DNA from 2 places in the Paenibacillus sp. J31R120 genome. Region 2 is predicted to be linked to the other one. Evidence: riboswitches for the same ligand, from Rfam matches in the RefSeq annotation. Region 2 holds a riboswitch; the other holds the start of a gene.
What was found. Region 2 has a riboswitch for cobalamin ahead of AC0YNW_RS04620 (ABC transporter substrate-binding protein). Riboswitches for the same ligand answer to the same signal wherever they lie in the genome.
Positions count from the first base shown of each region.

Region 1: linked by a shared signal. The riboswitch ahead of AC0YNW_RS16985 (S-layer homology domain-containing protein) and the one ahead of AC0YNW_RS04620 (ABC transporter substrate-binding protein) in region 2 are both predicted to bind cobalamin.

Region 1 covers NZ_JBWDNN010000004.1:325,785-342,167, forward strand. Annotated here, with positions in the region: gene AC0YNW_RS16970 (ATP-binding protein) at 1-2,916, opposite strand, end outside; gene AC0YNW_RS16975 (putative bifunctional diguanylate cyclase/phosphodiesterase) at 3,147-4,481, shown strand; gene AC0YNW_RS16980 (nucleotide sugar dehydrogenase) at 4,500-5,828, shown strand; cobalamin riboswitch at 5,929-6,125, shown strand; gene AC0YNW_RS16985 (S-layer homology domain-containing protein) at 6,290-10,951, shown strand; gene AC0YNW_RS16990 (DUF4430 domain-containing protein) at 10,960-11,919, shown strand; gene AC0YNW_RS16995 (energy-coupling factor transporter transmembrane component T) at 11,916-12,806, shown strand; gene AC0YNW_RS17000 (ABC transporter ATP-binding protein) at 12,779-14,455, shown strand; gene AC0YNW_RS17005 (ECF transporter S component) at 14,437-15,183, shown strand; gene AC0YNW_RS17010 (DUF6953 family protein) at 15,319-15,573, shown strand; gene AC0YNW_RS17015 (hypothetical protein) at 15,560-16,129, opposite strand.
Region 2 covers NZ_JBWDNN010000001.1:992,907-1,009,289, forward strand. Annotated here, with positions in the region: gene add (adenosine deaminase) at 1-355, shown strand, start outside; gene AC0YNW_RS04570 (PucR family transcriptional regulator) at 348-1,994, opposite strand; gene AC0YNW_RS04575 (aminotransferase class V-fold PLP-dependent enzyme) at 2,243-3,454, shown strand; gene uraD (2-oxo-4-hydroxy-4-carboxy-5-ureidoimidazoline decarboxylase) at 3,426-3,935, shown strand; gene AC0YNW_RS04585 (FAD binding domain-containing protein) at 4,192-5,100, shown strand; partial or broken gene AC0YNW_RS04590 (hypothetical protein) at 5,104-5,211, shown strand; partial or broken gene AC0YNW_RS04595 (aromatic ring-hydroxylating dioxygenase subunit alpha) at 5,375-5,494, shown strand; gene AC0YNW_RS04600 (deoxyguanosinetriphosphate triphosphohydrolase family protein) at 5,641-6,960, shown strand; gene AC0YNW_RS04605 (heavy metal translocating P-type ATPase) at 7,083-9,335, shown strand; gene AC0YNW_RS04610 (sulfite exporter TauE/SafE family protein) at 9,335-10,021, shown strand; gene AC0YNW_RS04615 (FixH family protein) at 10,197-10,664, opposite strand; cobalamin riboswitch at 10,953-11,170, shown strand; gene AC0YNW_RS04620 (ABC transporter substrate-binding protein) at 11,348-12,364, shown strand; gene AC0YNW_RS04625 (FecCD family ABC transporter permease) at 12,365-13,408, shown strand; gene AC0YNW_RS04630 (ABC transporter ATP-binding protein) at 13,405-14,187, shown strand; gene cobT (nicotinate-nucleotide--dimethylbenzimidazole phosphoribosyltransferase) at 14,371-15,438, shown strand; gene AC0YNW_RS04640 (bifunctional adenosylcobinamide kinase/adenosylcobinamide-phosphate guanylyltransferase) at 15,454-16,062, shown strand; gene cbiB (adenosylcobinamide-phosphate synthase CbiB) at 16,059-16,383, shown strand, end outside.

The DNA.
Region 1 (16,383 bases), on a different contig from region 2:
CTTGACTTTGCCAGGGCTCATGCCCGCGCCGTCGTCACGAACCGCAACCCGTATTCCGCCAGCTTGTTCCTCCGTCTGTATCGTGACGGTTCCTCCGCTGGCCTTCCTCAGAATGCCATGGTTGACTGCATTCTCCACAAGCGGCTGAATAGACAGAGGCGGCACCATCATGCCAGTGTCGGTCCCGATATCCCATTCGATATTCAATCTCTCCCCGAATCGTTCCTGCTCAATATACAGATAAGCCCGGACAAGCTCCAGCTCACGGTCAAGCTGCACGAATCGGTCGGAGTTATGGAAGTCATAGCTGATGCGCAAGTAACGGCTGAATGCGTCCAGCAATTGCTGCATTTTGGCGGGATCGAAGGTGCCAAGCGCGGCCAGCGAATTCAGCGTATTGAACAGAAAATGCGGCTTAATCTGTGCCTGCAGCCACGCCGCTTCCATGCGCAGCCGCTCAGCCATCGACTGCTTCATATCCGTCAGCGCGCGCACCCGGCTTCTCAGCTCCAGGCTGTCTACCGGCTTTGTCACATAATCATTGGCTCCCGCGTGAAAGCCGGTATAGATATCCTCTGGGCTGCTTCGCGCGGTGAGCAGCAGGATAGGCAGCTCGACCATGGAGAAGCGACTGCGTATCATGCGAGTCAGCTCATAACCGGACATATAAGGCATCATAACGTCCGCGATAACCAAATCCGCAGGCTGTTTCTCTAACAGGAGAAGCGCTTCTGAGGCACTGGACGCTTTTACGATGCGATAATGCTCCTGGCCAAGCACATTTTCCACAATATGAAGATTTAGAGCATCATCATCGACGGCCAGCACGACGGGGCGATTAGCTTTCTCCGTATGGCGGGCTTCAGCGGCCTCAATGATGCGATAAGTGGCATCATGGTCTTCCGGCTGTTTTTCCGGTGGTAGAAGAGGCGGCTCCTGTTCAGATGCAGAGGCTGGCAGCGGCGGGACATCCGACTTCGGAAGGGTGAAGCTGAATGTTGATCCCTGCCCAGGAATAGAACTGGCCTCTATGCTGCCTCCATGCAGCTCGACAAGCTGCTTCGAGATGTTCAGTCCGAGGCCGAATCCGCCAGCTGCCCGATCCAGACTGGATTGCCCCTGTTCGTAGGGCTGGAAGATACGGAGCAAATCGTCGTCGGTTATGCCGACTCCCGTATCTGAGACGTGTACGCATACCATCTGATCCTGAACGGACGCACTCACTACAATTTCGCCACTGTCTGTGTATTTAATGGCATTGTGAAGCAGATTCAGCAGCACTTGGACCAGACGGTTCTCGTCCGCCATGACGCGCGGCAGCGAGTCCGGGAAGATCGTTCTGAAGCGGATGGGCTTGCCTTCTGTCATCAACCGCACCATCTCCAGCACACCCATTGTAACGGCCCGCACATCAAGAGGCGCAGTATGCAGCGTAATATGATTCTCCTTCAGCCTGCTAGCATCCATCATATCGTTCAGCAGATAGGACATGCGTTTGCCGATGCTCACAAGTAACTCCAGGTTTTTGGCGTTTCTCTCACCTGGGGGATGCTCTCTATCTTCTTGCATCGACTGAGCGATATTGATGATGCCATGAAGCGGATTGCGAAGCTCATGGGAGGTGCTGGCCAGAAATTGATCCTTGCGCTTGTCATCTTGCTGAAGCTTGGCCGCCAGTTGTCTGCTTTGTTCGCTTGTGCGCATAAATCGCTTGAACCAGAAGGCAGCAAAGCATAGGAAAGCGACAATCAGGTCGATAGGATAATAGACCGGCTGCGAGATGAGTGTCTCGTTGGCTATTGATGCCCATGAGACGTTTAAGATGATAGCTGAGGTGGCAAGCACGAGAAACAACGTATCCGGATCGTATAGAATAGCCTTCTTGAGCGTCCAAAGTGATACGAGACAGGACAACAGCAACAGGCCGAACAACAGGTCAGAGAATTGCAGCAGCAACTGGGACGGAGCAAAAATAATGAATAGAAAAAGTACCGCGCATAATAACTGGAACCAAGCCAGCGAGCGTCTTTTGCCGTTTTGCGGAAAAAGCTGCTTGATTAGCGGAGGCACGACTGCTGCAATCCCCATGTAAGTCAGGAATACGCTTCTGATCCCAAGCTCGAACGGAATGGTCACCCAGTGGAACAATAGCCGGTCATCGTCGACAAGCACGCTGAGGGTTGCCGACAATACAAGCAGGAAGAAATAGAGCAGCATTTTATGGGATGGCCCTATGAAAAATAAAATGATGGCGTATAAACCGTGCAGCAGAATGACCACGCATAAGACAAGCTGCATGGCGATAGATAGATTGCTTTTGAGCAGGATGGCGTCCTGCGTCCCGAACCAGAGCGCCGTCGTGATGCCGCTTTTCGGCACATGGCTGGACATCTGGATAACCAGATCGATGACCTTGGTTCCTGCCGGTAAATCAAGAGTAGCCGGGAGGCTTTTGCCTGCGAATTGTTCCGGCGACTCGGATGGATTGCCGAATTTCTCGATCAATGTCCCATTGGCGTATAGGGCAGAAGCGAATCTTAATTTGCCCGTTCGAATACTGTAGGCTTGTTGCTCATTCTCTGGCAGCCATATGCGCAGCCGGTAGGTGCCGTACCAATACGAAGTATCGCCGTCTGTTGAAAATGCGTCTGTCCAGTCTCCCGGAACCTGAATGTAGGAAGCGGAGTCCATTTTCGGAAAATCTTTTTCCCGCAGATTCATCGGGTAGAATTCCCATTCTCCATTCAAAGGGACCACACGTTTGGAGGAAGGCTGCCAATCACGCAAGTCCAGTTGGCCGCTCTCGGCTTTAGGTTGATGGTGGAACAGCTCAGGGCTGTACCATAGCAAGCGTATGGCTGTAAGTGCAATAACGAATAAGAAAGTTAGGAGCAGCCGTTTTTTTGTCGTCATCATAACACGTCTTTCGACATTTCTTATGAATCTCCTTTTCTGCTGTTGCTATTATATTCGTCCGTTCTCCATTATTCAGCATGTTTTGTTCGCATTAGACATCTTGTTGAGAAATTGTCTAGATATGTTTGTTATGCTTGAATCAGCATTCTATCCAACTCATCATTTACATACAAGGACTGGTCACTATTGTTGTTCTTTATCTTTTATTACTAAGCGCGTTGATCTACATCATGTTGCAAAAGAGAACAAACGCCGCGTTTCGGCAGGAATTGGAGAAGCTGGCTTACCGGGACAGCATTACCGATCTGCCTAATCGCCATGCGATGACTCGTTTCTTCGATCGTTATGAAGTAAATGGCATTGCGGGCGTCTTGTTTTTGGATCTGGATCATTTCAAAGCCGTAAACGATACGCTAGGCCACCATATCGGCGATCAGCTCGTTAAGGAGGTCGGAAGCCGTCTCAGCGCCTTTATTGACGGCCCTCGCCAGCATGTATTCAGAATCGGGGGAGATGAATTTCTCGTGGTGATGCAGGCCGGGGACAAGGAAGGCGCAGAGCGGCTTGCCATAGATATCTTTCATCATATGAAGAAGCCTTTCCTCATTGAGCATAATGAACTCTATGTAACATGCAGTATTGGAATCAGTGTAGGTCCCGTTCAGGATCAAAATCGTCTTACGCTGCTGAAGGCAGCCGATACCGCCATGTACCGGGCGAAGGCGCTCGGGAAAAATCAATATTGCTTCTACAATGAGCAGATTGGCCATGCGCAGGTTCGAAGGCTGGAGCTGGAGAAGGATTTGCGCCGGGCCTTCGAGCAGAAGCAATTTTTTTTGGTGTATCAGCCGAAGTGGAACGTACAGACGAACAGCTTGTCCGGCTTTGAGTCATTCATTCGGTGGAATCATAGCAGGCTCGGCGTCGTACATCCGGATGAGTTCATTCCGGTTGCAGAGGAGAATGGGCTCATTATGCCGCTAACGGAATGGACGCTGGAAGCGGCGTGCTCCCAGTGCAAGGAATGGATGGACAAGGGCATTGACCAGCCGGTAGCTGTCAATGTATCTCTCAGCCTGTTCCGCAATGACAGATTGCTGGAGACAATCAAGGCCGTGCTGAAGCAGACAGGGCTGCCGCCGGACCGGCTGGAGCTGGAGATTACGGAATCTGTCGTGCTGCACGATGTGAACGATATTATGAAGCAATTGACAGGAATCCGGGAGCTTGGGATTCGAATCGCAATGGATGACTTCGGAAGCGGCTATTCCGCGCTTGGCTTGCTGGACCGGATTCCGATCGACTCGCTGAAGCTGGACCGCCTGTTCACAAGCGATATGGACAAGCCTGTCAAGCAGACAATGATTCAAGCCATCGTGCTTATGGCGGAAAGCCTGAATGTCGAAGTTGTGGCCGAAGGCATCGAGGACCCGCAGCAGATGGCGCTGCTCCGGGAATTAGGCTGTCATGTGATGCAAGGCTACTATTATAGCAAGCCGATGCAGGCATCCGCGATGGAGGAATGGCTGAATAACGCGCTACGGACGACGATCGGCAAGACATAGAGGCAGGATGAATGAGAAATGGGGATGAAGCGGATGATGTATACGCGATTAGTCAATCGGGAGACCGCTATTGCAATCATCGGTCTCGGCCATGCCGGCTTGCCGCTGGCGCTGGCCTTCTCGAAGCATGTGCCGGTCATCGGCTATGATGCCCATGCAGATCGAATTGAGCGTTATCGCCAGGGGGTTGATACGACAGGCGATGTTGGTTTTCAGGCTATTCGGGACAGCCAAGTGGAATTCACATCGGACGAGTCCAGATTGGAGGACGCGGAATTCTATATTATAGCGGTTCCGGCGTCTGCCGGGCGGGGTCTTGCCCCGGATTTGTCGCTTGTGCTTGAAGCGAGCCAGACCGTTGCCAGACGGATGAAGATTGGAGCAGTCGTCGTCTATGAATCGACCCTCTATCCGGGCATGATCGAAGAGGCTTGCATCCCCGTGCTGGAGGAAGTGTCCGGCCTGTTGTCCGGCGAGGATTTCAAGGTAGGATGCTCGCCGGGAAGCGGTAGAGGAGACGAATCCACAGAGCCATCCCGCAGGACAGTGAAGAAGATCGTCTCCGGCATGGATGACGATACGCTGGATATCGTAGCCAGCGTATACAGTATCATTGCAGATGGAGGCGTATTCCGCGCAGGAAGCATGAAAGCGGCCGAATCGGCGCAAGCCATCGGGAAAGCCCGAAGTGATCTTCACTTGGCTTTTATGAACGAGCTGTCCATGCTGTGCAATCGGCTGGGAGTGGATACGAAAGCGGCGCTGGAGGCGGCGGGCGTATATGAAGAGGAGCTTCCCATCCGTCCCGGATTGTCTGTCGCACAGAGCGAAGCCGCCGATGCCTGCGATCTGCTGCGACACGCCGAGGCGGCCGGTTATTCATTTCCTCTCCTGCGGGCTGGCCGGCATATTAATGATGGCATGGGCAGATACATTGCCCAGCAATTCATTAAGCAGCTGACGGGACTCCGAATGGATATTCGTTTTGCAAGAGTAGGCATTATCGGATTTTCTACGATAGAGAATGACCCGGATATCCGTCATACGCAAGTGTCTGATATTGTGGATGAGCTGCAGCAATACGGGATTTATCCCATTATTGTCGATCCGCTTGTCGACAGCCGGCTGGCGTATGAGCAATACGGCATAGAGCTGTCCGATTTATCCGCTCTTCATCATCTGAATGCTGTGCTTGTGGCAACGCCGCACCAGATGATCGCGGATATGGACGTTGCGGACTTCGACAAGCTGTTCGGGGACAGCCAGAAGAAGCTGCTATGCGATGTGAAGGGGATTTACAATAGAACGAAATTTGAGCTGCAAGGCTACCGATACTGGAGTCTATAAAGCTAGCATTGCGTGAAAGCGAGCTGAAAGTTGGCACGATTTCGTGTATGATCATAGATTTTTATTGCCATCAAAGGTTGCGTGTAGTAGCATGTAGCCAACTGAATAAGATTTTTATGGTGCTTTTGAGATGGAGTTGCATCCTATCAGAAGTTAAAAGGGAAGTTCGTTAGAATCGAACGCGGTCCCGCCACTGTAACGCAGAGCCTGCGATCATGATCCACTGTCACAAGACGGGAAGGAGATCGTCCGGCGATGAAGCGAAGCCAGGAAACCTGCCACAAGAATGCTCTATGGAATCCCACGCGGATGGGAAGGGAGGTATTGGCGTCATTTAATGGAAGAGGCTTAGTTCGGCCCTTCTGTCTATTAAATGTTATTTTGTTTCGTACAACATCTTTCTTCTGACTGAAGGGAGGTGTTTTTTGTTATGCCCAACTTTATGGAGGAGTGAATGCATCATGTTCTACAATCGAGTGAAAGTCAAATTTGCCGCACTAATTCTCAGCTTGATGATGCTGGTCTCCGTTCTCAGCCCTGCCTATGCATGGGCGGCGGACGAAGCCGGCATGCCGGTCCTGCAGCTTGAAGAAGCTGTCGCCGATGATACGGGGACTGGCGATGAACCGGGCGCGCCTGTAGAAGAGGCAGAAGGGGAGTCGAATGAGTCAGCTGCCGAACCGGATGAGCCAGGTAATGAAGAAGAAGTAGCAGCCGCTTTGGCTGCAGAGGATGATGCCATAGCCTCCTATACGGATGCCATGGAGAAGGTTGCTGCTTATTATGCAGGGAAAATGCCAAGCTCTCCTGCTGGGGATTGGGAAGCTTTCGTGGCGTTAAGAGCAGCCTCGGAGCATGTTGATTTACCAGCATGGCCGAATTATGAGTGGCGTAAGAAGGACCCTGGCTTTAAGCCGAATACAGGCGATAACAGCCATATCTATTATATTTACGGTCTGTTAAGTGTCGGACAGAACCCGGCTGATGCATTCGATACGCACCGGAACCTGTTTGCCGAGCTGGCGAGCCAGCTAAATAAGGAGACTGGCAACTTCGGTAACCTCGGCAAGCAGATTTGGGCGATGGTTGCACTCGAAGTTGGGCGCGATCTAGGCGTGGATGTCGGTACGTGGAACGAAGAGAGCCGCAGACTTGCGCTGCAATTTCTGTTGTCGCAGCAAAAGGAAAACGGCAGCTTCGGCTCCTTCAGTCAGATCGACTACACGGGCTGGGCGCTAATCGTCTTGTCCCGATACGATGGCGAAGCGGTTAGCCAAAGCATTGAGAAAGCCAAGCAATATTTGAAGAGCATGCAAAAAGAGGGCGGCGGCTTTAACGGCGCCAGCAAATATGAATCCGAGAATTCGAACAGCATCGCCTGTGCTATACAGGGTCTGGTTGCGGTTGGCGAGGATCTGACCGATCGGACGGGCTATTGGGCCTTTGACGGCAAGACGCCAATGGATGCGCTGCTGAGACATCAGCTAGATGACGGTTCTTTCACTTGGCAACTCATTAAGCCGGGATCGATCGGCATGGCAACCAAGCAAGCCGCCGTTGCGGTACTGGACGTCGTGAATGGCCAGTCCTCCTGGTACAAGCTGGGCGAGCTAACCTTCGAGCCGGAACCTGATCCGACACCGGAAGAAGCTTTGCTCAAGATTGCGGACTACTATAACAGCCATCTTCCGGCAGAGCCGAGCTGGGATTGGGAAGCATTCGTAGCCGTAGCTGAGGCACGAAATCATGCCGCGATTACGCCATGGCCGAACTATGACTGGCGCACCAAGGATCCGGGCATCAAGCCGGATGCCGCGGACAACAGCCATATCTACTATATATACGGCTTGCTTGGCGTCGGACAGAATCCGGCGGAAGCATTCGATACCAAGCGGAACCTGTTCGCCGAGCTGGCAAGCCAACAGAACAAGGAGACAGGCGCCTTCTCCAATCTGGGCAAACAAGTATGGGCTATGGTTGCGCTGGAGATCGGAGCCGATCTCGGCGTTGATGTTGGCTCTTGGAATGAAGAGAATCGCAACAAGGCGCTTGAGTCGCTGCTTAAGCAACAGAAGGACAATGGCAGCTTCGGCTCCTTCAGCCAGATCGACTACACAGGCTGGGCGCTCCTTGTGTTATCCCGATTCGAAGGCGAAGCCATCGAACAAAGCATTGAGAAGGCCAAGCAATATTTGAAGAGCATGCAGAAGGAAGGCGGCGGCTTCGCCGGCACCAGCATGTGGGATACCGAGAACTCGAACAGCATTGCCTGTGCCATTCAAGGCTTGGTCGCAGTCGGGGAGGACTTGACTGACCGTGCAGGCTATTGGGCTATTGATGGCAAGACGCCAATTGACGCGCTGCTGAAGCATCAGCTTGATGACGGTTCATTCACTTGGCAGCTGGAACAAACCGGTTCCATCGGCATGGCAACGAAGCAATCGGCAGTTGCAGTTGCGGATGTGGTGAACGGAGAGTCCACTTGGTACAAGCTGGGCAAGCTTCGCTTTGAAGAGCCGGAGCTTAACCTGGTTACGCTGCCTGAGGGTGATGTGCAGCCAGAGATTGCGATTCCGAATGATACATCGGAATACAAGGTTGTCGTCAAGCCTTCGGATGCAGGCAAAGAGATTACGATCACGATTCCGGCAGAGAAGACATCCAAAGTATGGGCCGCGCTGCCAAACGGCAGGCTGCTGCCAAAGCTTACGGTCACAAAGGGCAAGATGACCGCGCAATTCCCGGCCGGGATGAAGATGTCCACCGGCGATCCTTCGCAATCGTTGGAGCTTATGACGTTCCAGAATACGGGCGGAGCCACCTTGAAGGAACAGCTGAATACGCTTGTGCCGTCCGGCAAGAAGCTATCGGAGGTAGCTGCTCTGTTCACAATGGGCGGGACTTCCGGGGTAACGTTCGATCAATATGTTACGCTTACCTTTGCCGGAATGAAAGGCAAGGATGCCGCCTATATCGCTGACGGAGAGATTCACGCGATCGCCAAGTTTGAGAGCGAGGAATTGGGGGAGCAAAGCGGCAAAGCGGAGTATGCGTTCGATAAGGGCAATGACCTCATCGTAAGAACGAACCATTTTACCGATTTCGCAGCTTATAGCACATCGGTTGTTGCGTCTCCGGGCGACGGTGGCACCCCGCAGTTGAAGAAGGCAACGCTGTCGATTGACAAGCTGACCATTAATAAAGGATTTGTTATCTCGCCGGTGAAGGTTGAATTCGAGCAAGGCGAGACCGTATGGGATGTATTGAAGCGCGTTATGGACAAAGCAGGCATTACCTACAAATATTCTTGGTATGACCAATACGAGAGTGTGTATGTGGCCTCGATTGCCGGGGACGGCGAGTTCGATCATGGCGCCGAAAGCGGCTGGATGTATAGTGTGAATGGCGTATTCCCGAACTTTGGGGCAAGCCGCTATATTTTGAAAGACGGAGATATCGTCAAGTGGCGGTATACGACGGATCTGGGCAGAGATGTAGGCGCTGATACGGATTGGGAGACGCCGGAAAATCCGAATAATCCTGATCCGGGCACAACGCCAGAGAAACCAGAGCCGGGCACACCGTCCGAGAACAACGGGGGCGGTGCGAAGCCTGATCTCGACAAGCTGTTCAGCGACAGCAAGCTCATCTCGGAATGGGCATATTCATCTATTGCCGAGGCTGTTCAGAAGGACTTTGTTAAGGGCTATGACGGCAAGATTAATCCGAAGTCTTCCGTGACGAGAGCGGAGTTCGCTTCCATGATTACGCAAGTATTGAAGCTGGCAAAAGCTCCGAAGCCTGCCGCATCCTTTGCCGATGTGAAGCCGGGCGACTGGTATTATGAAGCGGTGCATGCCGCGTATCAAGCAGGCATTGTGACGGGCTATGAGGGAAGCTTCCATCCGGACAAGCCGATTAGCCGTGAAGAGATGGCAGTCATGATCGTGCGTGCCTTGGAGCTGGGAGAGTCAAAAGGACAGGCTCAGCCAGCGGATGCGAGCGACATCTCGGAATGGGCGCGGACTGCGGTTCAAGCGGCCCAAGCTTCCGGCCTGATGACCGGAAGCAACGGCAAGTTCAGCCCGAGGGATAAAGTAACAAGAGAAATGGCCATTGTGGTGGCGATGAGAGCTTACCATTATCCGGAGCAGGAGCAGCCTGGCGAAGAATCGGAAGATACGATTCAGAAGCGGGTAAGCAAGCTGATTGGGGACACGGCCGCTCATATGCAGAAGACCATTACGAATCCGGTCGTGGCGTCGATCGGGGGAGAATGGACGGTCTTCGGACTTGCGCGCTCAGGCGTGCAAGTGCCGGATGCTTATTATGAGACGTATTATGCGAACTTGACCAATACGCTGAAAGCGAAGGATGGCGTGCTTCATACGGTGAAGTATACGGAGTACGATAGAGTCATTCTTGCTCTGGGCTCCATTGGAAAAGATGTGACGAAGGCTGCGGGCTATGACCTGCTGAAGCCGCTGGCGGACTTCAACGCTTTGACCGTACAGGGCATTAACGGGCCTATCTTTGCTCTTATTGCGCTCGATAGCCGTGCTTACGAGATTCCGCAAGTGGACGGTGTTGAAGTACAGACAACGAGAGATAGACTGATCGAGTTTATTCTGGGCAGAGAAATCAAGGGAGGCGGCTGGGCGCTTGGCGAGAAGCCGGCACAAGCCGATCCGGATATTACGGCAATGGCGATTCAATCGCTGACTCCGTATTACAAGACGAAGCCGGAAGTGAAGGCGGCGGTGGACCGCGCCATACAGTGGCTGTCGCAAGCGCAGCATGAGGATGGCGGATTCAAGAGCTGGGGAGCAGTTAATTCGGAAAGCACGGCACAAGTAATTGTGGCGCTGTCCGCTCTCGGCATCGATGCCCATCTTGATCCGAGATTTGTGAAGAATGGCCGATCTGCCATTGATGCGCTGATAGGCTATGCAGCTCCGGGCGGAGGCTTCTATCATATCAAAGCTGGCAATGAGGGCAATGGCGGGGCTGCGCCTGGCGACGTAGACCCGATGGCGACCGATCAGGCAATGTATGCGCTCGTGGCCTATGACCGGCTGCTTCAAGAGAAAAACCGCTTGTATGACCTGACTGATGTGAAATGAAAAAGTGGATGAGCAATAAAAAGCTTTTATTCGGGATCTGTATAGTACTGGCGCTCGTTATCGCCTTTTTCCTGGGGCCGAGGCATGAGGTTGTTCCGCTGACGCCTGAACAGGCTGCGCATGTCATCGATGAGGGCGAGCCTGACGCGCTGCCTTCTGCGGAAGCTGCCGCTCCCGGAGATCTAGACGGGGCAGGCGTGTTGGAGGAGGAGCCATCGCTACAACCGGATGATGCCACTGAGGCTCCTGGTGAGGAGACAGACAGCGGAGGGCGGAAGGAGGAGGAGCTCCAATCGGACGCTCCTTCTTCCGCTGCTTCGTCGGAGCAGCCGGCATCAGGCAGCCCGGAGCGCACACCTAAGCCAGAAGTGACGCCCACACCATCGCTTCTGCCGAGCGCGACGCCCAAGCCATCCGCGAAGCCGAAGCCGACCATTTCACCTAAGCCTGCTAATGAAGGCAAGGACCGCTATCTGACTGATCCGGTACCGTCTGGCAAGCCGAAGCCGGTGGAGTGGCAGGATGTCACGATTAACAAGGATAAGGAGATGTCGATTACCTTATCCGTTACGGCCAAGACGATTCTGAACAACATGAAGCTGTTCAATGAGAAGAAGCTGGAGGTATTGCCTGACGATGGCGTCATCTATCCGTCTCAGAAGGTGACGTTCTATGAAGGCGAATCGGTATTCGACGTACTCCTCAGAGAGATGAAGCGCAACAAAATTCATATGGAGTTCGTCATGACGCCGATCTATAACAGCAATTACGTGGAGGGCATCAACAATATTTATGAGTTCGATTGCGGTGAGCTTAGCGGGTGGATGTACAAGGTTAACGAGTGGTTTCCCAATTACGGAGCAAGCCGTTATGTGCTGAAGGACGGCGATGTCGTCGACTGGGTCTATACCTGTGATTTGGGCCGTGATATCGGGGGAGGCTTTGTCGCTTCGGGAGGAGAGGAATGAGAGATAGCTTTGCCGGTCTGCATCCTGCCCTAACCTTCAGTTACTTTGCGGGTATGATCGCATGCAGCATGCTAGTCATGCACCCCATTGCCCAAGCTATTGCGCTAATCGGGGCGTTCAGCTATTCGTTGCTTGTGAAGGGGGCCAAGGCGCTGAAGTTCAGCTTCGTCTACTTGCTCCCGATGCTGCTTATTATGGCGGCGATGAATCCGGCCTTTAATCATCAGGGCGTGACGATCTTGTTTTATCTGAAAAGCGGCAATCCCGTCACGCTGGAGTCGATTCTGTACGGCGTGGCGGCGGCCGTCATGTTTATTACCGTGATTCTATGGTTTTCTTGCTACAATGCGGTCATGACATCGGACAAATTCATTTATTTGTTCGGCAGAGTCATTCCTGCGCTTTCGCTGATATTATCGATGGTGCTGCGGTTTGTGCCGAGGTATATCGAGCAGATCAAAGCGATATCCTATGCGCAGCGCTGCATCGGCAGGGACATGACGCAAGGGAGCCTGTGGAGCAGGGCGAGGAACGGCATCAACATCTTGTCGATGATGACGACCTGGGCGCTGGAGAACGGGATGGAGACAGCCGATTCGATGAAATCGCGTGGCTACGGCTTGCCGGGCAGAACGAGCTTCTCGATCTTCCGCTTTGACGGCAGGGACGGCATCTTGCTTTCAATTATGTCCTTACTGGCCGCCATTATGGGCGCCGGGTTCATGCTTGGAACAGTCAGCATGCGGTTTTTTCCATCGATAAAGCTGGCCCCGGTTACGGTATGGAGCGTGGCGGTCTATACCGCTTACGCGCTTCTGTGCATGCTTCCGGTTATTATCAACTTGCAGGAGGCTTGGAAATGGAAGCGTATCGAGTCGAAAATGTAAGCTTCAGCTACCCGCAGCAAGAGCGGAAGGCGCTTGACGGACTGGATTTGACGATTAGAAGCGGCGAGTTTATCACGCTATGCGGTCAATCTGGCTCCGGCAAGAGCACGCTGCTGCGGCAATTTAAGACGATTCTCACGCCTCACGGCAAACGGGATGGCATGATTTATTTCCAGGGGGAGCCGTTATCCTCGATCGGACAACGGCGGCAAGCGTCGGAGATCGGCTTTGTTCAACAGAACCCGGACAATCAGCTTGTAACGGATAAAGTGTGGCATGAGCTTGCATTTGGGCTGGAGAGCCTTGGCTATGATCAACGGACGATTCGGCTTCGCGTTGCGGAGATGGCCAGCTTCTTCGGCATTCAAGCTTGGTTCCATAAGCGCGTAGCCGAGCTGTCCGGCGGCCAGAAGCAGCTGCTGAATCTGGCGGGCGTCATGGCGATGCAACCGTCCGTCCTTATTCTGGACGAGCCGACATCGCAGCTCGATCCTATCGCTGCCCAGGAGTTTCTGGAGACGCTGCGCAGAATCAATCGGGATCTCGGGACGACCATCCTCTTGTCCGAGCATCGGCTGGAGGAGGTGCTGCCGCTGACGCAGCGGCTTATCGTGATGGACCAGGGACGGATGATTGCGGATGCCCCGCCGGCGCAAGCGGGAGCTGCGCTTGCCGAGCTGAACCATCCGATGTTCTCGGCGATGCCTGCCGCCATGCAGATTGCGGCTAGCCTTCAGCCTCAGCCGGATACGGTATATCCGCTGACGATTAATGAAGGAAGAAGCTGGATCGGGCAATGGCTGAAGGACAAGACGTTGGGAGAATGGCCGGATCAGCCTGCTGTTGAGACAAGTGCGGGCCGGTTTGTCGTTGAGCTGAAGGATGTATGGTTCCGGTATGAGAGGCTGGCTCCCGACACAATCAAAGATTTGTCGCTTTCCGTCAGGGAAGGCGAATGGTATTGCATTGTAGGGGGCAACGGGACGGGGAAGACGACGGCTTTGTCCCTAATTGGCGGAACTCAGATCCCGTATCGAGGCAAGGTGCTTGTGAACGGACAGGACATTCAGAAGCAGGGACTTAAGGAACGCTTCCATCGGAACTTGGGCATATTGCCGCAGAACCCCCAGCATTTGTTCCTGAAGAAGACGGTGGAGCTGGACCTAATGGAGATGCTGTCGGATTCGGGACTAAGCAAGGAGGAGCAGCAGTTTAGGATAGAGGAAATCATTGTCTTGACCGAGCTGCAAGATGTCAGGCTTATGCATCCTTACGATCTGAGCGGCGGGGAACAGCAAAGGGCGGCACTGGCCAAAATTTTGCTGATGGAGCCTCGGATTATCCTGCTGGACGAGCCGACCAAAGGCCTTGACGCTTTCTTTAAGGAGAAGCTGGCGCGTATCCTGTCCAATCTGACCCGGCAAGGCGTGACGATTGTGATGGTTTCGCATGATATCGAGTTTTGCGCCCGGTATGCCGATGCCTGCGCCCTCTTCTTCGACGGCGGTGTTGTTACAACGAACCGGACGCGCGCTTTCTTTGCGGGCAACAGCTTCTACACGACGTCCGCCAATCGTATGGTACGGCACTTATGCCCGGGAGCTATTACAACGGAGGATGTTATAAGGCTATGCCAATCCAGTTATTGAACAAGGGGAGCAAGCGGAGACTGCTCGCCGCCTTTCTCATCCTGATCGTTATCCCGCTGACCATACTGGCGGGCGTCTTCTACTTCGATGACCGCAAATATTATTTCATCAGCATGCTGATTATCGTCTATACGATGCTGCCTTTTGCGATGGTTTTCGAGCAGAGAGGGCCGCGGGCAAGGGAACTGATTCTGATCGCCGTGCTGGCTGCGCTGGCGGTAGCGGGACGGTCCGCCTTTTATATGCTGCCGCAGTTCAAGCCCGTGGTTGCGATTGTTATCATCGCAGGGGTATGTCTGGGGGCGGAAGCTGGTTTCTTGGTCGGAGCGTTGGCGGGCTTTGTGTCGAACTTTTTCTTCGGGCAGGGACCGTGGACGCCCTGGCAAATGTTCTGCTTTGGCATTATCGGATTTATTGCCGGCTTATTGTTCCAGAAGGGAAAGCTGTCCAAGACGAGGCTGTCGCTGTGTTTATTCGGCGGATTAGCGACCTTCTTCATCTATGGCGGCATCATTAATCTAGGCAGCTTGTTTATGTTCACGGCGGAATTCTCGTGGGAAGCCCTGCTTGCGACGTACGTCTCCGGCTTCTGGTTCGATATGATCCATGCCTTGTCTACCATTGTCTTCCTCTATCTGATCGCTCGTCCGATGATCGAGAAGATAGACAGAGTCAAGATCAAATACGGATTGATCGAGCCTGATGAAGACGGGAAGCAGAGCCGCTGATAATCGTCATCCGATTTATTTCATAGAAGGGCCAAGTCCGTTTGCTCTGGGCTTGGCCTTTTCTATGGTACAATGAAAGGCAATAGGTCCCATTAAGCGGATGACAAGAAAATGATAGCAATCGGGGTGACGGTTATGAGCGCAACACCGGATGAAATTGCAAGATGGATGTTCAGCGAGATGAAAAATGCGGGCGTGCTCTATCAGACTGCGGCAGTGGAGCATATTCGAGCGCATTATGGAGAGTCCTTTATTTATGTGAATGAGAACGGTCATGCGTCGATCGACAAAGAGGTCAAGAAATCATTTAAGAAGCTGCATGGCGGCAAAGCGGCATGGGATCGCGACGGATTTTTCTGGGGCTGGACTTCTGCGATTAAGGAAGGCTGACGCTGGCAGGCTGCAGCGCTTCTTCGGACATTTCAGACAAGGCGGGGGCGGTCGTTGGCTTGCCGCTTCTTTTGCTTTTCAGAAGACGATGCAGGCTTAGCCTATGAGCCCTCTCCAAGTTCATCATAATTCCGAAAGCGCTTGTATAAAGCGTCAAGCTAATGATGTTCATATTGCCGGACAAAATGAAATTGATATGCATGAACATGCAGATGAGGATGGATGGCAGAATCCAGATGCCAAGGATGAGAAAGACGCCGAGAATGACTTGAACAGCGGGTATGATGTAGTTGAAGGGCAGTACTTCGTTCAGGCAGAATTGTTCGATGAAGGTTTTGTAGAACTCTGGAACATTGGGCTTTAATAGAGCGGCGTTGAAGTAGTCGGTCAGGAACTGCCCCGGATACTGGTACCAGGACGCTTCCCCGGCTTTCCCCGTAATCTTGGTCAGGCCCGCCATTAGCCATCCGAATCCAAACAGGACTCTCATCAGCGTCACGAGCAATTGGTACGAGGACGACCACAGTTTTGTCATATTCTGTTTTTTGCTATTCACATAAATTCCCCCTTAATCAAATATTCGACAGCAGTTGCGGTCAGCATGCGGAATGGTGAAGCGAGTTGCGAGGTTTAGCGAAGGTCGTCGTAAGCGCTCTCTATTTACTACTACATTCTACAAAAATAACCAATCCTTGTATTTGGGCCGATTAGTATGTTTTTTGCACAATAAGTGGGACTTTAGATCGTTTTTTATGTAGAATTTGTAAGAGGATGAGGTTGAACCGGCTCTTTTGGACAAGGAGGCGTCAA
Region 2 (16,383 bases):
GAGAGAGGATGCCGGCGTAGTGGAGCTGATCAGGCGCGAGCGCATTCCGCTGGAGCTATGCCCCATCAGCAACTTGCAGACCAAAGCGGTAGAAGGATTGGCGTCATACCCCATCAGGGAATATTTCGATCTCGGCATCCCGGTCACCGTCAATACCGACAATTTGACGGTATCCCATACAACAATTACGAAAGAATACGAGCTGCTTCATGCTGAGCTGAGCTTCTCTGAAGCAGAGATTGCCCGAATTGCGCAGAACGGAGCAGAGGCCGCATTCCTTCAAGGCGAGGAGAAAAGGGATTTTCTCGCTCGGTTCGATCAGCAGCTTGCGCTCTGGCAGTCGGAAGTTAGATAGCCAAGTCGTCTTTAATCAAAAGCGCGATGCGGATGCGCAAGCTATCTGACGGATTTCGAACCTGCAAGCCGGTCTGCTGTTCAATCCGGTTCAAGCGGTACAGCACGGTATTGCGATGAATATAGAGCCCTTTTGCCGTCTCGCCGATATGGCATTGATTATCGTAAAAGACGCGAAGCGTCTTGCGCCACTCGCGCTGCTCGCTCTCATCAATACCGCGCCATGTCTCGAACGTTTCCTGTAAAAATTTTTGTAAATCATCCACTGGAATCTGTCTTAACAAGTCGGTAAATTCCTTCGTATGATAATACTGGACAAACCGCTGCTTGTTATGGCTTCTGCCCAACCGGTAAGCGTCCAGAGCCTGCTTGTAGGCGTTTGGGATATCAGCAAGCTTATTGATCGGAGCGCTTATTCCGTACGACAAGCTTATGTCCTCCTCACCGGACAACCTCTCGGATATCCCCGCCAACAGCTGCGATAATCTCAGCTTCCCGTCCGCCGAAGAGCCAAGGAGCTCCTTGGCGGACAACAGGGCTATGCATTTGTCCTTCAAGGTGAACAAGACAAATGGCATGCCCAGCCTCCCGAATTCTTTCGTTAGCGAATGATAGAGAGAATCGTTTTCTCTCGCTCTCCGTTCAGCCGCTGCATGATCTTGGCCAGCGACAGTTCCTTCGTCGGTATCCCTTCCGCATACGACGCATAACATCGATTCCGCCGGGAAGAGGCCATATTGCTTGCCCCGATGGATTATTTCCTGCTCGGAAGCCATTTCTCCTTGAACCAGCTCCGTAAAAAACTCGATCTTGAACCTCCGGGCCCTGTCCTTGACCGCCTGCGTCTTTAGTAATTCAAAGCCTAGCACATGCGCAGCCTGCTCCAGCGCCAACGCATGCAGCTTGCGCATGACCCCCTCATTGGAAAAAGCGATAATATAGCCCGGACGTTGCGGCGTCGGTATGGGCTGAAGGAAGACATAACATGCGCCATCCGATGGCAGTGCGTTCATGATGGGATAGACGCCCGGTGCAAGCTGCTGCTTGGCGGCCTGCGAAATCCATTTGTTCAGAAGATGAATATTGGGCTTGACTGTAGAGGACAGACTGATCAGCTCCAGCTTGGAGCCGAGGATGACGACGGGGTTTGCGATTAATTGAGCCAGCTTGTCGACGATTTCCGACAGCCCTTCTCCATTCAGGATGAGATTGAAGAAGGTATGGTGGGTATCAAGCGCATAGCTGAGCTCTTCCGTCTTGTTCTGAAGGATGCTGCTTAGCGCACCGTTCAGCACTTCTCCAAGCGAATAATCGAGCGGCAGCTCCAGCAGCGGGAATCGGAGCCGGTTCGCTTCTGCGAGGACGGAGGAGGGAATCTCTTCGAGAAACCGGTTTGTCTTAATGGCGAGCCCTGCGCATCCGGTCTGGGCCATATGAGAAACTAGCGTATCCAATGATTCGGGATGGCCTTTCAACGCATAATCAGTGGTCAGCAGCAATTCGTTCGGCTTCAGCAAACGATTGGTATCCGGCACATCCATTATATTAACCGAGTTTACGCTCCGGTTCAGTCCCTCGGCGCCTGCAGTGAGCCGTGCGTTTTGCAGTGCCGGAATTTGAATAAGATCCTTTAACAGCATGATTCATCGCCTCTTTATGTAAGGTTATATAACATAATATACGGGATTCGGATGCGAATGTGAATAGCTTTTTTTCTTTCTGTTAGTTATTTTGCACGAATAGTCTCTGATTTTTTATTGATCTTAAACAATGACAATCGAAATCAAGCATCATATGATAGTTTCAAGCAGATGTATGTGATATAACATAACATTTATATAATTTCTGATCGGGATATCGTAGAGCGATCAGGCGAGGGGGAGTAGGGTTGGATCGTGCAAAACAGTCCGAGCCGCTAAGGAAGCAAGCCGCTTATTCGATAACCGGCTTTGGAAGACTGCGAGCGATAGGGTCCTATGCTGAAGGCTGCGCGACGATTAGTCCGGTATACCCGGAGGAGCGCCTGGCCTCGGAATTGTTCCAGAGGCGGTTCGGCTGGTCTCATCCCATTGCAGGAACGGTAGGCGACGCGATGGAGGCATTGCTGATCAGCTTGATTCGCCCTAGCGAGTCGGTGCTCGTACTGGTGAACGGCCCGCTTGGGAGGCGAATGGCGGATCTATGCGAGCGGCTGGGAGCTGATGTCATTCTAATAGAGCAGAGCTGGGGAGAGCCGTTCGATTCCGACGATATAGAGCGGGAGCTGAGGAAGCACAGGCCATCCCTTTTGGCAGTTGCCCACGGTGAATGGGTGACGGGGCGATGCCAGCCGCTTGATGGAATCGGCAAGGTGTGCGGGGAGCTCGACATACGTATTGTCGCCGATTGTACGGCAACAGCTGGTCGAATGCCGATCCGATCGGAGGAATGGCATCTGGATGCGGCGTTCGGATCGATCGGAGTCGATACCGACGGCACGCAAGGAACGACGATCGTATCATACAACGATCGTATACTGGCAAAGCTGCTGCATCGCCGATGGGGAGATTGTCCGTTTCTTCAGCTATGCGAAGACTGGAGGAACGCCAAGCGATACCCCGCATTATTTGGAGAACAACATGCCTCTGCGGAGTCGGCTCTTCAGCAATGGATGGATGATGGCAGACGTAACGGTCAGATTGCAGAGGAGAGGCTTCATGCCGAAGCTCTGGAGCAAGGCATGCACGCGATGGGGCTTCTTCCGGCAATGGATACGGAGAGCAAGCTTCCGTATGCGGCTTGTGCCTGGGTACCGGGAGGCGTGGATGGTAAAGAGATTTCACGCAGGCTGCAAGAAGTGCGGGGATTCAGGCTGGATCAGATTGAACGGCGTCACTCCAACGCTTACTGGTCGGTTGCGGCAATAGGGAAGCAGTCGGATAGATGCCGCGTTCTGGAGCTGCTCGCCGCGCTGGAGACGGAGCTGCTGGGGGCGGGATTCCGCTTCACGCGCGGGAGCGCGGTGCAGGCGGCGACTGAACGATATGGAAGAGAGCCGAGACGGCGCATGATGGATATAGGAGGAATGATACATGGTGAAGCGGCATGCGAATTGGAGTAACGGCGAACAGGCGGCATTTGTAGAGCGATACGGGCGTTTATTTGATTGCTCGCCATGGGTAGCGGAGAAGGCATGGCATTGCAGGCCATTCCGAACGCGGCAAGAGCTGCTGGCGTCGATGGCGGTAATTGTGATGGAAGCCGAGGAATCATTGCAGCTTCAATTGCTTAGGGCACATCCTGAGATGGGTGCGAAGCTGCGAATGACAGCAGCTCCAACGGATGAGCAGCGTGGCGGGCTGGATCGTTTGGAGCGTGATGAGGCGTATATTTTCCAGCGCATGAATACCGTATATCGGGAGAGGTTCGGGTTTCCGTTTATTATGGCTGTGAAAGGGCTGACGGCCGATATGGTAGCTGATTCCTTGCAGAAGCGGATGATGAATACAGCAGAACAAGAGAAGAGGCACGCTTTGCTGGAAGTATGCAAAATCGCAGCATTCCGACTTGCGCATGTGGAGGAGGACTCCGTTATTGGCTAGCGGGCGGGGGGGGGGAATGATGGGCGGTAGACTGACGACGCATGTGCTTCATACGGCTAGCGTTCTACCCGTCGTCAATGTCGTGGTCGGGCTTTTATATGAAAATGCTGACCTGGGATCTTATCTTAATCATTCTGGTATGGTTGGCTGCCGGTTGGCGAGCGCAACATGTCTGCTTCGGAGTTCAAGGTACGGGGTGTGCCTTATGAGAAAGCAGTGGTTCTAGACCACTTAAGACAGGGGAGAAGGATGCGCTATGGCGATGGAATTGGCAGAATGCAAGGATGCCGGGTTTGCGAGTGTATGGCAGCCCGGAAGCGTGGAAGAGGCTTGGCGGCTGAAGCGGAGCTTCGGGGAGAAGTCCAGCTACGCAGCTGGCGGCACGCTGCTTCGCATGCAGAGGCATAACGGCATCAGACCGGAGCGGAAACATCTGATCAGCCTGCTCGGCATTCCGGAGCTGCATAACCTCCGGTTGTCGGACGGGGCTGTCAGCATTGGCGCGGGTGCAGCGCTGAACGAATGCCGCCGGCATCCGCTGCTGAAGCGGCACGGCGAGCTGCTGGTCACCGCAATTGACCAGATTGCGGCGCCAGCCTTCCGTCATCTGGCTACGATCGGCGGCCATGTATCCAGCCTTGTCGGGGATGCGGTGCCGGCGCTCATGGCAATGAATGCCCAATTGGTCATCTTTCGCGGGAGGGGCTGGAGCCGCTGTCCCATTCTGGACTGGATTCAAGGAAAGGGAGGCGCGCGCGAGCCGGGTGATTTGCTCGTGAGAGTGGAGATTCCGGTCGTTAGTGAACGCGATACGGACCGTGCGCAGGAAGAGATGTTCGCCTTTTATGAAATAGTAGGCCGGCGGGAAGTGTTCATCCCATCGCTTGAGACGGTTGCCGCGCAAGGCAAGATAGCTGAGGACGTGCGCATTACTGAGCCGCACATATTGGCGGAAGGCGGCACGGCCCTGCCAGACCGGCAGATGGAGGCGGAGCGGACGATAAACGGAACGACCCTTAGCGACCATATGCTTGGGTTAATCCATGAAGCGATTAAAGGACAATACATGGCGGCGGAGAATCTGTTCGCAGGTTCGGCTTACCGGAAGGAAGCTACCGCGAATCTGATCTCTGCACAGCTATGGAAGATGATAAAGCGGAAGTAATCCACCACAGGGCAGGTTCTCGGACTGAACCGGCTCGGCATTATCCAGCCGGATCAGTCTGTCCTATGTGAGGACATAGATCGTTACGTCGGCAATGCAATCACTGCCTTACTCGACGATTCCTGGGCGCAAGCGGCATAGGCCCTTTCGCTTATTGAAGTCCCGCCTATCCCGGTGGAGAATGCGAATACACGAGTTGCTGCTTATGCATGCCTTAAGGTTTATGGTATGATATGGGTAAGCGTCAGCGATCCGATGAGCAAGCAGCCGGTGCCAGAAGCCAGAGCTGCTGCCGCTTGATCTGCAGGCAGAATTTCATTGCAAGTGCGACTGGCACAGTACAGCCAATCGCAGAATGCTGCTGGAATTCGGCGTGACATTCGGAACATTATAAGGTGTGCCAAAAGCGTCGCGTTGCCGGAACTTCTTCCGGTACGCGCCGCTTTCTTTTCAAATGCGGGGGACTTAAAATCCTGCGGGATCAAGACAGGACATCAAGGCTCGTACGCACGCAAATCGACTTCAGGATAGGTGATTGTTATGAATATACGAAAAATTAGATTCCACGAACCAGATCATACGCCATCGAGCGAGGATCGGGACGAATACGAAAAGGATTACGCGAGGCTCATCCAATCGCCGGCTTTCCGGCGGCTGCAGGGTAAGTCGCAAGTATTCGGCGCGGGCTCCGGGGATTATTACCGGACGAGGCTGACCCATTCTCTCGAAGTGTCTCAGATAGCAAGAGAGGTTGCCCGCAGACTCGGCAAGACGTATCCGTTTCTAGCGAATAACGAGCATCCCGGATTGAAGCTCGTACCGGAGGTTGTGGAATGTGCGGCGCTTGCGCATGATCTGGGGCATCCGCCGTTCGGGCATAAGGGCGAGGAGGTGCTGGATCGGATTTTGAGGGACCGGTATGGCGTGCCATATGAGGGCAATGCGCAAAACTTCCGCATCCTTATGTTTCTGGAGAAGCGGGCTGGCAGTGAACGAGGATTGGATCTGACGGCGGCCGTCCTGCTGGCAATCAACAAATATCCGTATAACATGGATGAGCCCGGTCGGATGAAGGGCGTCTACCCGATGGAATGGAAGGGCATCGAATATTTGCGGGATCTATGGGGGATGCCGGCAGGCTGCAGTACGCTGGAGGCGCAGCTTATGGATCTTTGTGATGACATTGCCTATTCCACCCATGATATCGAAGACGGCATCCGTGCTGGCAAGATCCTCCTGACGGAGGAGTTTGTCGAGGATGATCATTTGGTAGAAGGAGTCGTGCGGGAAATCCTGGATGACCCTGCCAGTATAGCGGCGGTACAGTGGGAGAGCACGAATCTGAAGGCGATGGTGCGCCGGGTGCTGGAGAGCTATTATCTCGAGTGGAAATCAATCTTCGTCCAGTACGGACGAGAGACTTCCCGCACACGCCGGGAGATGAAGGCCAGATGGGTAAGCAAGTTCGCGAGCGGCGTCGGTATTATCGACGACCCGAAGACCGGCTGGAAACGCGTGACGTTCGTCAAGGAAGGCGCCGAGGATTTGGAACTGCTGCGTACGATGGAAATTTTGAAGAAGCTTGCTTGGGTGACGCTGATCAAAGATTTTCGGGTGCAGCGGCTGCAGAAGCGCAGCGAAAACATGCTTATCCGGCTATGGGACAGTCTGGAGCAATACGATACGGGCAGATTGCTCTTGCCGCCGGATTGGGTGGAAAGCTATGACAACCAGAAGGGCGAATGGCCATGGGAGCGGGTTGTCGCTGACTATATTGCCGGCATGACGGACGCTTATGCTGAGAAAGTGTACACCGAATTATTCGCAAGCCGTTCCGGTTCGATCTACGAGCGGGATTAAGAAGCGCTATCTATAGATTCCAATCATGCAATCCGTCTTGCGCTCATATAGTGTAAGGCGGCGGTACAGGCCCCGGCGTCGCAGACGTTCGGGGTTTTTCGCTGATTGGAGGTTAAGTGGCCATGATGGATACGGGTAATCGGAATGGATATAGCCAGGAGCTGGATTTTACGATACAGGGGATGAGCTGCGCGGCATGTGCAGCCAGAATCGAGAAGACACTCAGCCGGATGGAAGGCGTAACGGAGGTGGCGGTGAGCTTTCCGCTGCGTACTGCGTGGGTGCAGGTAAGCGGCGGTCAAGTCACGAAGGAGCGGCTAGCGGAGAAGGTGGGTCAGCTCGGATTCAGCGCCAAGCTGAACGAAAGCGCAAGCGAGGGGCTGCACCGGGAGCGGACCTGGCTTCGCCTTCGGCTTATTGCGGCGATCCTGCTAACGTTGCCGCTAATGGCCGACATGGCGACGCATCTGCCGGGGTTGCAGCCGGTTGCCGAGCTGCTGCCGGATATTCTGTTTTTGCCTTGGCTGCAGCTCCTGCTTGCGACGATTGTTCAGTTTGTGATCGGGATGCCGTTTTACTTTGGCGCCTATTATGCGGTCAGGCAGCGGAGCGCCAATATGGATGTGTTAGTGGTGATCGGGACGACGGCAGCCTATTTGTATAGCCATTATGTCGTTTTTCGAGACGGGTTGTTCGATGGCGGGACGCATGGGTCGCCTCTGTACTTCGAGACGTCCGCTGTCGTGATGACGGCGATATTGCTGGGTAAATATATTGAAACGTCCGCCTCATTAAAGGCTCAACGGGAGTCGATCGGCTTTGATGAGCTGCGGGTGCAGTCGGCGCTTGTCGAGCGAGGCGGGACGGTCACTTCTCTGCGAACCGAATATGTGCGCAAAGGGGATATCGTCCATGTGGGTGAAGGGGAATTCGTGCCTGTAGATGGAATGATCCAGCATGGCGAGTCGACGCTGGACGAATCGCTGCTGTCGGGCGAGAGCGCTGCCGTCGCCAAACGAGCGGGAGACGGCGTGTGGGCAGGGACCCGCAATGGTTCCGGCAAGCTGACGGTTGTTACGGGAGCGGCCGGTCACGAAACCTTGCTTAGCCGTATCCAGGAGCTTGTTCATCAAGGCCAGCGGGCGAAGTCTTCGCTGCAATCGCAAGTAGACGCCGTCGCCAGCTGGTTTGTCCCCGCCATGCTGATCGCCGCGGTCTTGACCTTGGCCATATGGGGGCTTGCGATCGAGCCGGGCAACTGGAGCAAAGCGGCGTTATGCGCCATAGCTGTCCTATTGGCGGCCTGTCCGTGCGCGCTTGGTCTTGCCGCGCCGATCTCGCTAGTTATTGCATCAGGGCGGCTCGCCAAGCGGGGCATTGTTGCCAAGGAAGCGGGCGCGGTGGAGCGGTTGGCTTCGATTCGTACGCTTGTGCTGGACAAAACAGGCACGCTGACCGAAGGTAAGCCAAAGGTCAGCTTTGTCGGTCCGATCGGGCTTGGCCGTTCATCTCTTCTTCGATTGGCGGTTGCGCTGGAGTCAGAATCTTCGCATCCGTTAGCGGACGCCATCCGGGATGAAGCGGGAAGAATTGGGCTTGTTACGCCTGATGCGGAGCGAATCGCTTATGCGGCGGGAGGAGGCGCACAGGGATGGATACGCGGTGTACATACGGTGATCGGCAATGCTAGATATGTCGGGAGTCTTGGACTTGAAATATCGCCAGAAGCAAGGCGGCAGGCATCGGAGCGGGAGGCGCATGGAGAGACAGTCGTTTACGTTATGGAAGGAGGGGCTTGTTCAGGCGTAATGGGATTCAGAGATCGGCTCAAGAGCGACGCCGCTCAGATGGCAAGAGAGCTTAAGCGCTTGGGCGTCCAGCCGATCGTCGCAACAGGCGACCATGCAGCTCCCGCGAATGCCGTCGCCAAAGCGCTGGGCGTTAAAGAGGTCCATGCTTCCATGCTGCCAGAGAGCAAGCTGGCGCTTGTCGAGCGGTTGAAGCGGGGAGGCAAGCGGGTCGCGATGGCAGGCGACGGCTGGAACGATGCGCCTGCGCTGGCTGCAGCCGATGTGGGCATTGCGATGGGAAACGGCACTTACGGCGCCCTTAATGCGGGGCATATCACGCTTATCTTCTCCAGGCTGCAGGCGATTACGGAGGCGATCCGCCTTAGCCGACTGACGATAAGGAATATCCGGCAAAATCTCGTATTTGCGCTCTGCTATAATGCCGTCATTATTCCCTTTGCGGCTATCGGCTATTTGGAGCCGTGGATGGCGGGTACAGCGATGGCGCTCAGCTCTGTATCGGTCGTTGCCAATGCGCTGCGGCTAGGCCCTCGCATGGAACGGTCTGCGGAGAGGAACCGCTAATGTCGCTCAGCCTGAACGGAATTGGCCTCATTATGTTGACGGGATTGTTCAGCGCTCCTCATTGTATCGGTATGTGCGGCGGCATCGTATCGGCCGTGTCGCTGCAATCGGCTGCATCTGCCAGACGATCGATGCTGCTCTATAACGTGGGTCGGATCGTTTCCTATTCGTTGCTAGGGGCTGCTATGGGGGCGGTTGGCTCGTTTGTCGATGTCGCCGGCAAATTCGCGGGGATCAGAGGGCTTGCTTCCATTATTGGCGGCTGCTTCGTCCTGCTATGGCTATGGCGGAAAGTGCAGATCCCGTTCCTGAACCGCTTGTCAGGGAGGCTTCATCAGGAGCTAGCTTCCGGCGTACGTGTCTCCGAGCGCAAAGAGACGGCTCACTTGCTGGCAACGGGCTTTGCATTCGGCTTCCTGCCATGCGGCTTGACCTATGCGATGAGCATGAATGCTGCGGCTACCGGCTCATTGGCGGAGGGGGCGGTCGTGATGGCTTTGTTTGGCCTTGCGACTATGCCTGCCCTTGTGTTCGCCGCTTCAATCGCTGCGTTCGCCAACAAACGTTGGCGGCGTTTCATGCGTCGAGCCGGCGTCGTGACAGCCGTCGCCGTCGGCCTGATCTCGATTCTAAGAGGACTTGCCGCGAATGGAATCATCCCGTCCGTATCGCCGTGGCTATGGTAGTTCATGATAGGCTCGGCTGGTGAGATAGTGTTGTGTGACACGCTTAATCGTGCGGAAACGGCGACACTGGTAAAATAGTGTTGTGTGACATTTTTAATTGCTCATAACAAGTGAAAATGGTGAAATAAGGTTGCGTGGCACACCAATTCGCCGAAAACTCCTAAAATGGCAAGCTTCAATAGACCGCTTTTAGCGTTCGGGTTACGATGGCGTCTCGGTCGCCGTCGATGGTCAGCGAAGCTTTCCATAGACCAGGCATTAACGGCACCCCTTCGCCAGAGTATACGCCTGGCGCCGTCTCGGTTAAGGAGAAATCGAAATCACCGCAGACCATGCTAATCATCTCCAGCTTGATATCGAGCTGCGCTCCCTGTAGCGGGTTACCCGAAGCATCGCTTAGTTTTAACTGAAAGGTGTTGTTGGCGAGGACGGTGGCGGGATAATCGACAATATTCCATTCCAGCTGTCCGCCGTTATAGCTGTGTACAGTAATGGCGGCATCCGCAGAGATAGACTGAGGCCTAAGCATGAGCACGATCATTGCAGCGACGGCTATCCCTGTCGCGAAAAATAATGTCCAAGAAATCCAGCTTCTGCGGCTGGAAGGGGATGTGTGATCCGACGAGTTTACAGCTTTGGTCATCTTAATGCCTCCTTATACGATGAGCAATCATACATCTGTAGAACAAGTAATCCGAAGTTGCCCAATGAACATATGGTCGCATAAGGAGGTTCGAACACTAGATCGTTGGCTGCCCGTTATACATTACCTATGTCGGAAGATGAGCGGTTTATGCCTTGCTGAGCTTGGCCGAACGTCAGTGTGATCGCGCAAATGGATGGACAATTGCGGGCGGGAAGTGTATAGTAACTACTGATATTTTAATAGTTGAAAGCAATGAGGTGCTTTGCGAGGCGCAGCATGTCAACCACAGCGGACAAGCTTGATGTTCGCCTGCGTGTCGCAAAAGCTTAATAGGGAAGCCGGTGCAATTCCGGCGCGGACCCGCCACTGTAAGGAGGGCATGAACACGAATCTGCGATTCATGTGTGCCAACGCAGCCGTAGTACGTCACTGAGCGATCAGCTCGGGAAGACGCGGTGTGCGACAATCCGAGCCAGGAGACCTGCCTTTTTGTATGAACGCTGTTACCTACGTGGACTTAGGGAGGTGTTGGAGAGGCATGTTTCGCTGCGCGTATCGCGGCGATTGACACGGGCGTTTCCGGCACAGGGGCCGGGGATGCTTTTTTTTGTGTCCAAATGCAAGATGCAGAAGCAATTCTGCAATAAAATTGACGATCTGATACAGGAGTGAATGAGAAAATGAAGGTAATATCTTGGACAAAAATGAAAACAGCCGTAAGCCTGCTGCTCATTATGATGATGGTAGTTCTGGCGGCATGCGGTGCGACCACAGATACAGACAAGGGCGCAGCCAACAGCAATAACCAGACCGAACAGGGCGCATCGGCATCCCCAAGCCCGGAAGCAACGCCGGAGCCATCGGAGGAAGCCAGTCAGACGACCTATCCATATGAGGTAACCGACGCAACAGGCACAGCCCTTACGTTCGAAAAAGCGCCAAGCGCTATCGTAACACTGGTGCCTAGCGAAACCGAAACGATATTCGCTATCGGTGCAGGCGCTCAGGTGGTAGGTGTCGACCAGTGGAGCAACTATCCGGAGGAAGCATCTACCATCGCCAAGGTCGGCGATATGACAACGAATATCGAGGCTGTTACTGCGCTTAATCCCGATCTGATCCTGGCTTCGTCTTCCATGAATGTCGATGCCATTGCGAAGCTGCGCGAGCTTGGACTGAATGTCTACGCAACAAATCCGAAAACCTACGATGAAGTAGTTGCCAAAGTAGAGGAAATCGGTAAAATTATGAATATGCAAGCTGGAGCCGCAGAAGTTGCGGATCATATGCGCGAAGTGAAAGAGCAAGTGACGACGGCGGTTAAAGACGCAGAGAAGAAAAAGGTTTACCTGGAGTTTTCGCCTGGCTGGACAGTTGGCTCGGGAGAGTTTTTGGACGAGCTTCTGACGCTGGCTGGCGGCATTAACATCTCTGCGGCTCAGCCTGGCTGGTTCGAAGTTAATGGCGAAGAAGTCATAACGCAAAATCCGCAGCTGATTATTTACCCTGATTTCGGAGAGGAGAAGAGCTCCATCGTCGCAGGAATCGAGTCGCGTCCCGGCTGGGATGCTATCGATGCGGTGAAGAACAATCAAATGTTCGCCGTAACCAACGATCCGCTTGTGCGCGTTGGTCCTCGACTGGCGGACGGACTGCTTGAGCTTGCGAAAGCGATCCATCCTGAGCTTGTCAAATAAATGTTGCGAATAAAAGGAATAACGTATGGAGGAGCAGCTTTGCTCCTTCTTGCTGTTTCTATGATAGCTAGCCTGTCTATCGGCTCCGCAGGATTGTCCTTTGTGGATGTATGGGGCATATTGATTCACCAGCTTCCGGGAATGCCTGATCCCGCCGACAAATGGACAAGCGGGGAAATTGCGATCGTGACGCAGGTGCGGCTTTCGCGGATTTGGCTGGATGTGTTGGTTGGCGCTTGTCTTGCGCTGGCGGGAGCAGGATTTCAAGGAGTGCTCCGCAATCCGCTAGCCGATCCCTATACGCTTGGCGTTGCATCGGGCAGCTCTGTCGGGGCTGCGTTTATTATTTTGACAGGCATGCAGCTTGCGCTTGGCCTCTGGACGATACCGGTGGTCGCGTTCGCTACGGGGATTCTAACCTTGCTTGCGGTGATCTGGCTATCACGCAGCAGGGGCGTCATGCAGATCGAGACGATTATTTTGTCAGGCGTCATTATTCAATCGTTCCTCGGGGCGTTCGTATCGCTTATGGTATCGATGTCGCAAGGAGTCGTCAACCAGATCCTGTTCTGGATTATGGGCTCGCTGGCTCATAGAAGCTGGGAGCATGTATATATGATGATTCCATTCCTGGTCATCGCGCTGCCTATTCTGCTGTACTTCAGCCCATCCTTGAATCTGTTCACGCTTGGCGAGAGGCATGCCTCCCATCTGGGGGTTAAGGTGGAGCGGACCAAGCTGATTGTCATGATCATATCTACGCTGCTTACAGCTGCGGCTGTGTCGGTGTCCGGTGTCATCGGATTCGTAGGTCTCGTGGTGCCGCATCTCATTCGCCTGATTGTAGGGCCGGATTATCGGCTTATTATTCCGCTTGCAGGCATCGGGGGCGGGATCTTTATGTTATGGGCGGATACGCTGGCACGCAATGTGCTCAGCCCCAAAGAATTGCCGCTTGGAGTCGTAACGGCGCTAATCGGCGCTCCGTTCTTCGCCTATTTGCTGCACCGCAGGATGAAGGTGGAAGGAGGGGCTAAATCTTGAGTCTGGTTGCCAAGCAAGTCGGTGCTCTTATACAAGGAGCGTCTGTGCTGGAGGCGATATCGGCTACGTTCGAACGAAATCGCATCTATGGCATTATTGGTCCCAATGGCGTTGGCAAATCGACACTGCTCCATATCTTGTCCGGCTCAGATGCGCCATGCTCGGGGACGGTCACGCTTGACGGCATTCCGCTATCCGATATGCCGGGGAAGACACTGGCCCGAAGGCTTGCTGTCTTGCAGCAAGGCGGGTTGCCGCCAGTTGGATTTACGGTACGCGAAGTGGTGGCTATGGGGAGATTCCCCCACCAGAACTGGCTTGGCGGAGAGCCGGAGGATCCCGAGTCTATTATAGACGGGGCGCTCCATGCAATGGGGTTAGTCGACCTTCAAAGCCGCAAGCTGCATCAGCTAAGCGGCGGAGAACGCCAGCGTGTGGCGTTGGCGAAGCTGATGGCCCAGCAGCCGGAGATCCTGCTCCTGGATGAGCCGACTACCTATCTCGATATCGGCTATCAGATCGAGCTGCTGGACACAGTGAAGGCATGGCAGAAGCGTAAAGGCCTTCTTGTTATCGCCGTATTGCATGACTTGAATCTGGCCTCCTTATATTGCGATAAGCTCATCGCCTTGCACAAGGGACGGATTACGGCGGAGGGAACGCCTGAAGAGGTGCTGCAGCCAGTCGTGATTGAACGGCTGTATGGAGCGAAAACGACCCTCATCAAGCATCCCGCAACGGGAGTGCCGCAATTAATATTGCAGCCGGGATCAGAGTAAAGCTGTGCCAGATACGTTAGTCAGGCTTAGCTGATACGAATCCATGTAAATCAATCGAAGCTGTTCAGATTTGGAGGCAACACACATAAGTAAGCGAGCATTGTCGTCGATGCGGGAGTTAGCTTAGTCTAGCGAAAACGGCAAACGGAAATAGATCAGCCAGTTGAGGGGGAAGTCATAAGCATGAACAATACCGAACTTGAGGAGCGTCTCTTTGCAGTCCTGAGCGCGATTCCGGCTTTCGATGAAGAAGCGGCCCGCCGGGCGGAGCTTCATTCCGATCAATTGACGAAGCCGCCGGGCAGCCTTGGCAAGCTGGAGGCGATTGCGGCTCAGCTCGCAGGAGCGACAGGCGAGCTATGGCCGGATTTGTCCAAGCGGGCGGTCATAGTGATGGCCGCTGATCATGGCGTATGCGTGGAGGGCGTCAGCGCTTTCCCGCAAGCGGTTACGCCGCAGATGGTTCATAATTTCTTGAGTGGCGGCGCTGCTGTCAATGTTCTGGCGCGCCAGGCAGGGGCAGAGGTGGTATGCGTGGATATCGGTGTCGCAGCCGAGCTCAAGCATGATAATCTCGAAAGCCGCAAAGTCGTATGGGGTACCCGGAATATGGCGAAGGAAGCCGCGATGAACCGGTCGGAAGCCGTTGAAGCCATTATGACCGGCATTGCTGTCACCCAGGCGCAAATCGCGAAGGGAACGCGATTGTTTGCAACAGGGGAGATGGGCATCGGCAATACGACAGCGAGCGCTGCTATCACATCTGTCCTTGCGGACCTTTCACCCGAGCTGACCGTTGGCCGCGGCACTGGCATTAATGACGGTGTGCTCGCCCATAAGGTTGAAGTGGTTAAGCGCGCAATCGAGCTGAATCAGCCGAATCCCGGCGATCCGCTAGATGTTCTCGCCAAGGTAGGCGGCGCGGAAATTGCCGGTCTTGTCGGCGTTATAATCGGATCGGCAGCGAATCGTTGTCCGGTCGTGATAGACGGCTATATCTCCACGACGGCGGCGCTTGTCGCTTCCAGGCTGTCGCCGCGCACGGTTCCGTATATGCTGGCTTCCCACTTGTCGCATGAGCTGGGCCATTCCAGGCTTATGGAGGCGATCGGCTTGTCTCCGCTCATTCATCTGGAGATGAGGCTGGGCGAAGGCACGGGAGCGGTACTCGGCTTCCATCTGCTGGATGCTTCGCTTCTTCTAATGCAGGAGATGGCGACCTTTGACAGTGCGGGAATATCGAAGTCATAACCGGGAGGAAGGCTCATGGCTATACTGATTACAGGCGGCGCGCGCAGCGGCAAAAGCCGCTTCGCGGAACAATACGCAGCCAGGCTTGGAACCCATGGCGTCTATATTGCCACTTGCCAGCCTTACGATGAGGAGATGAAGGAACGTATTCGCCTGCATATGCGGGATCGCGAAGCTTCTGGCTTCCGTTGGGAGACGAAGGAGGAGCCGCTGGAGGCCGCAGCCTTGCTTCGCAAGCTTGCCTTGGACTTTGCGGATGAAAGCCGTGAGGCCGCAGCTGAAGGCAAGCCGTGGACGGCACCTCCCGTGCTTCTTGACTGTATGACCCTTTGGCTCACCAACTGGCTGCTGCATTCGGAGGAAGAACAGGATGGAGCTGACCGGCTCGCCCGTCAGACGGACGCATTTATCGAAGCTGTTCGAAGCTATCCGTATCCGCTTCTGCTTGTAACGAATGAGGTGGGAGACGGGATCGTGCCGGAATATTCGCTAGGCCGCCGATTCCGCGATGAGGCGGGCAGGCTGAACCAGCGGCTGGCTGAGATATGCGACCGCGTCTTTCTGGTTACGGCGGGTATTCCCGTCGAGCTGAAGGCAATCGCATTCCGGTGGGACGAGCTGTGATCTTCTATAGTGTGCAAGAGCTGCTGCTGCTTGCAATGGCAGCCGTTGTCATCGATTGGATAATAGGCGACCCCAAGTGGCCTACTCATCCCGTCATTTGGATTGGACGGCTCATCAAAGGGTTGGAACGCCTGTTGTATCCGAAGGATATGTCTGCATCGCCATTTGCGGCCAAGCTTCGCGGATGCCTTCTTACGCTAATTACGATCATAGTCAGCTGGGGAGTCATGACGCTGATCGTATGGACTGCGGATGCCGTCCATACATGGTTGGGGTATGCGGTGTCCGCGTGGTTCATTTCGACAACGCTGGCAGTCAAAG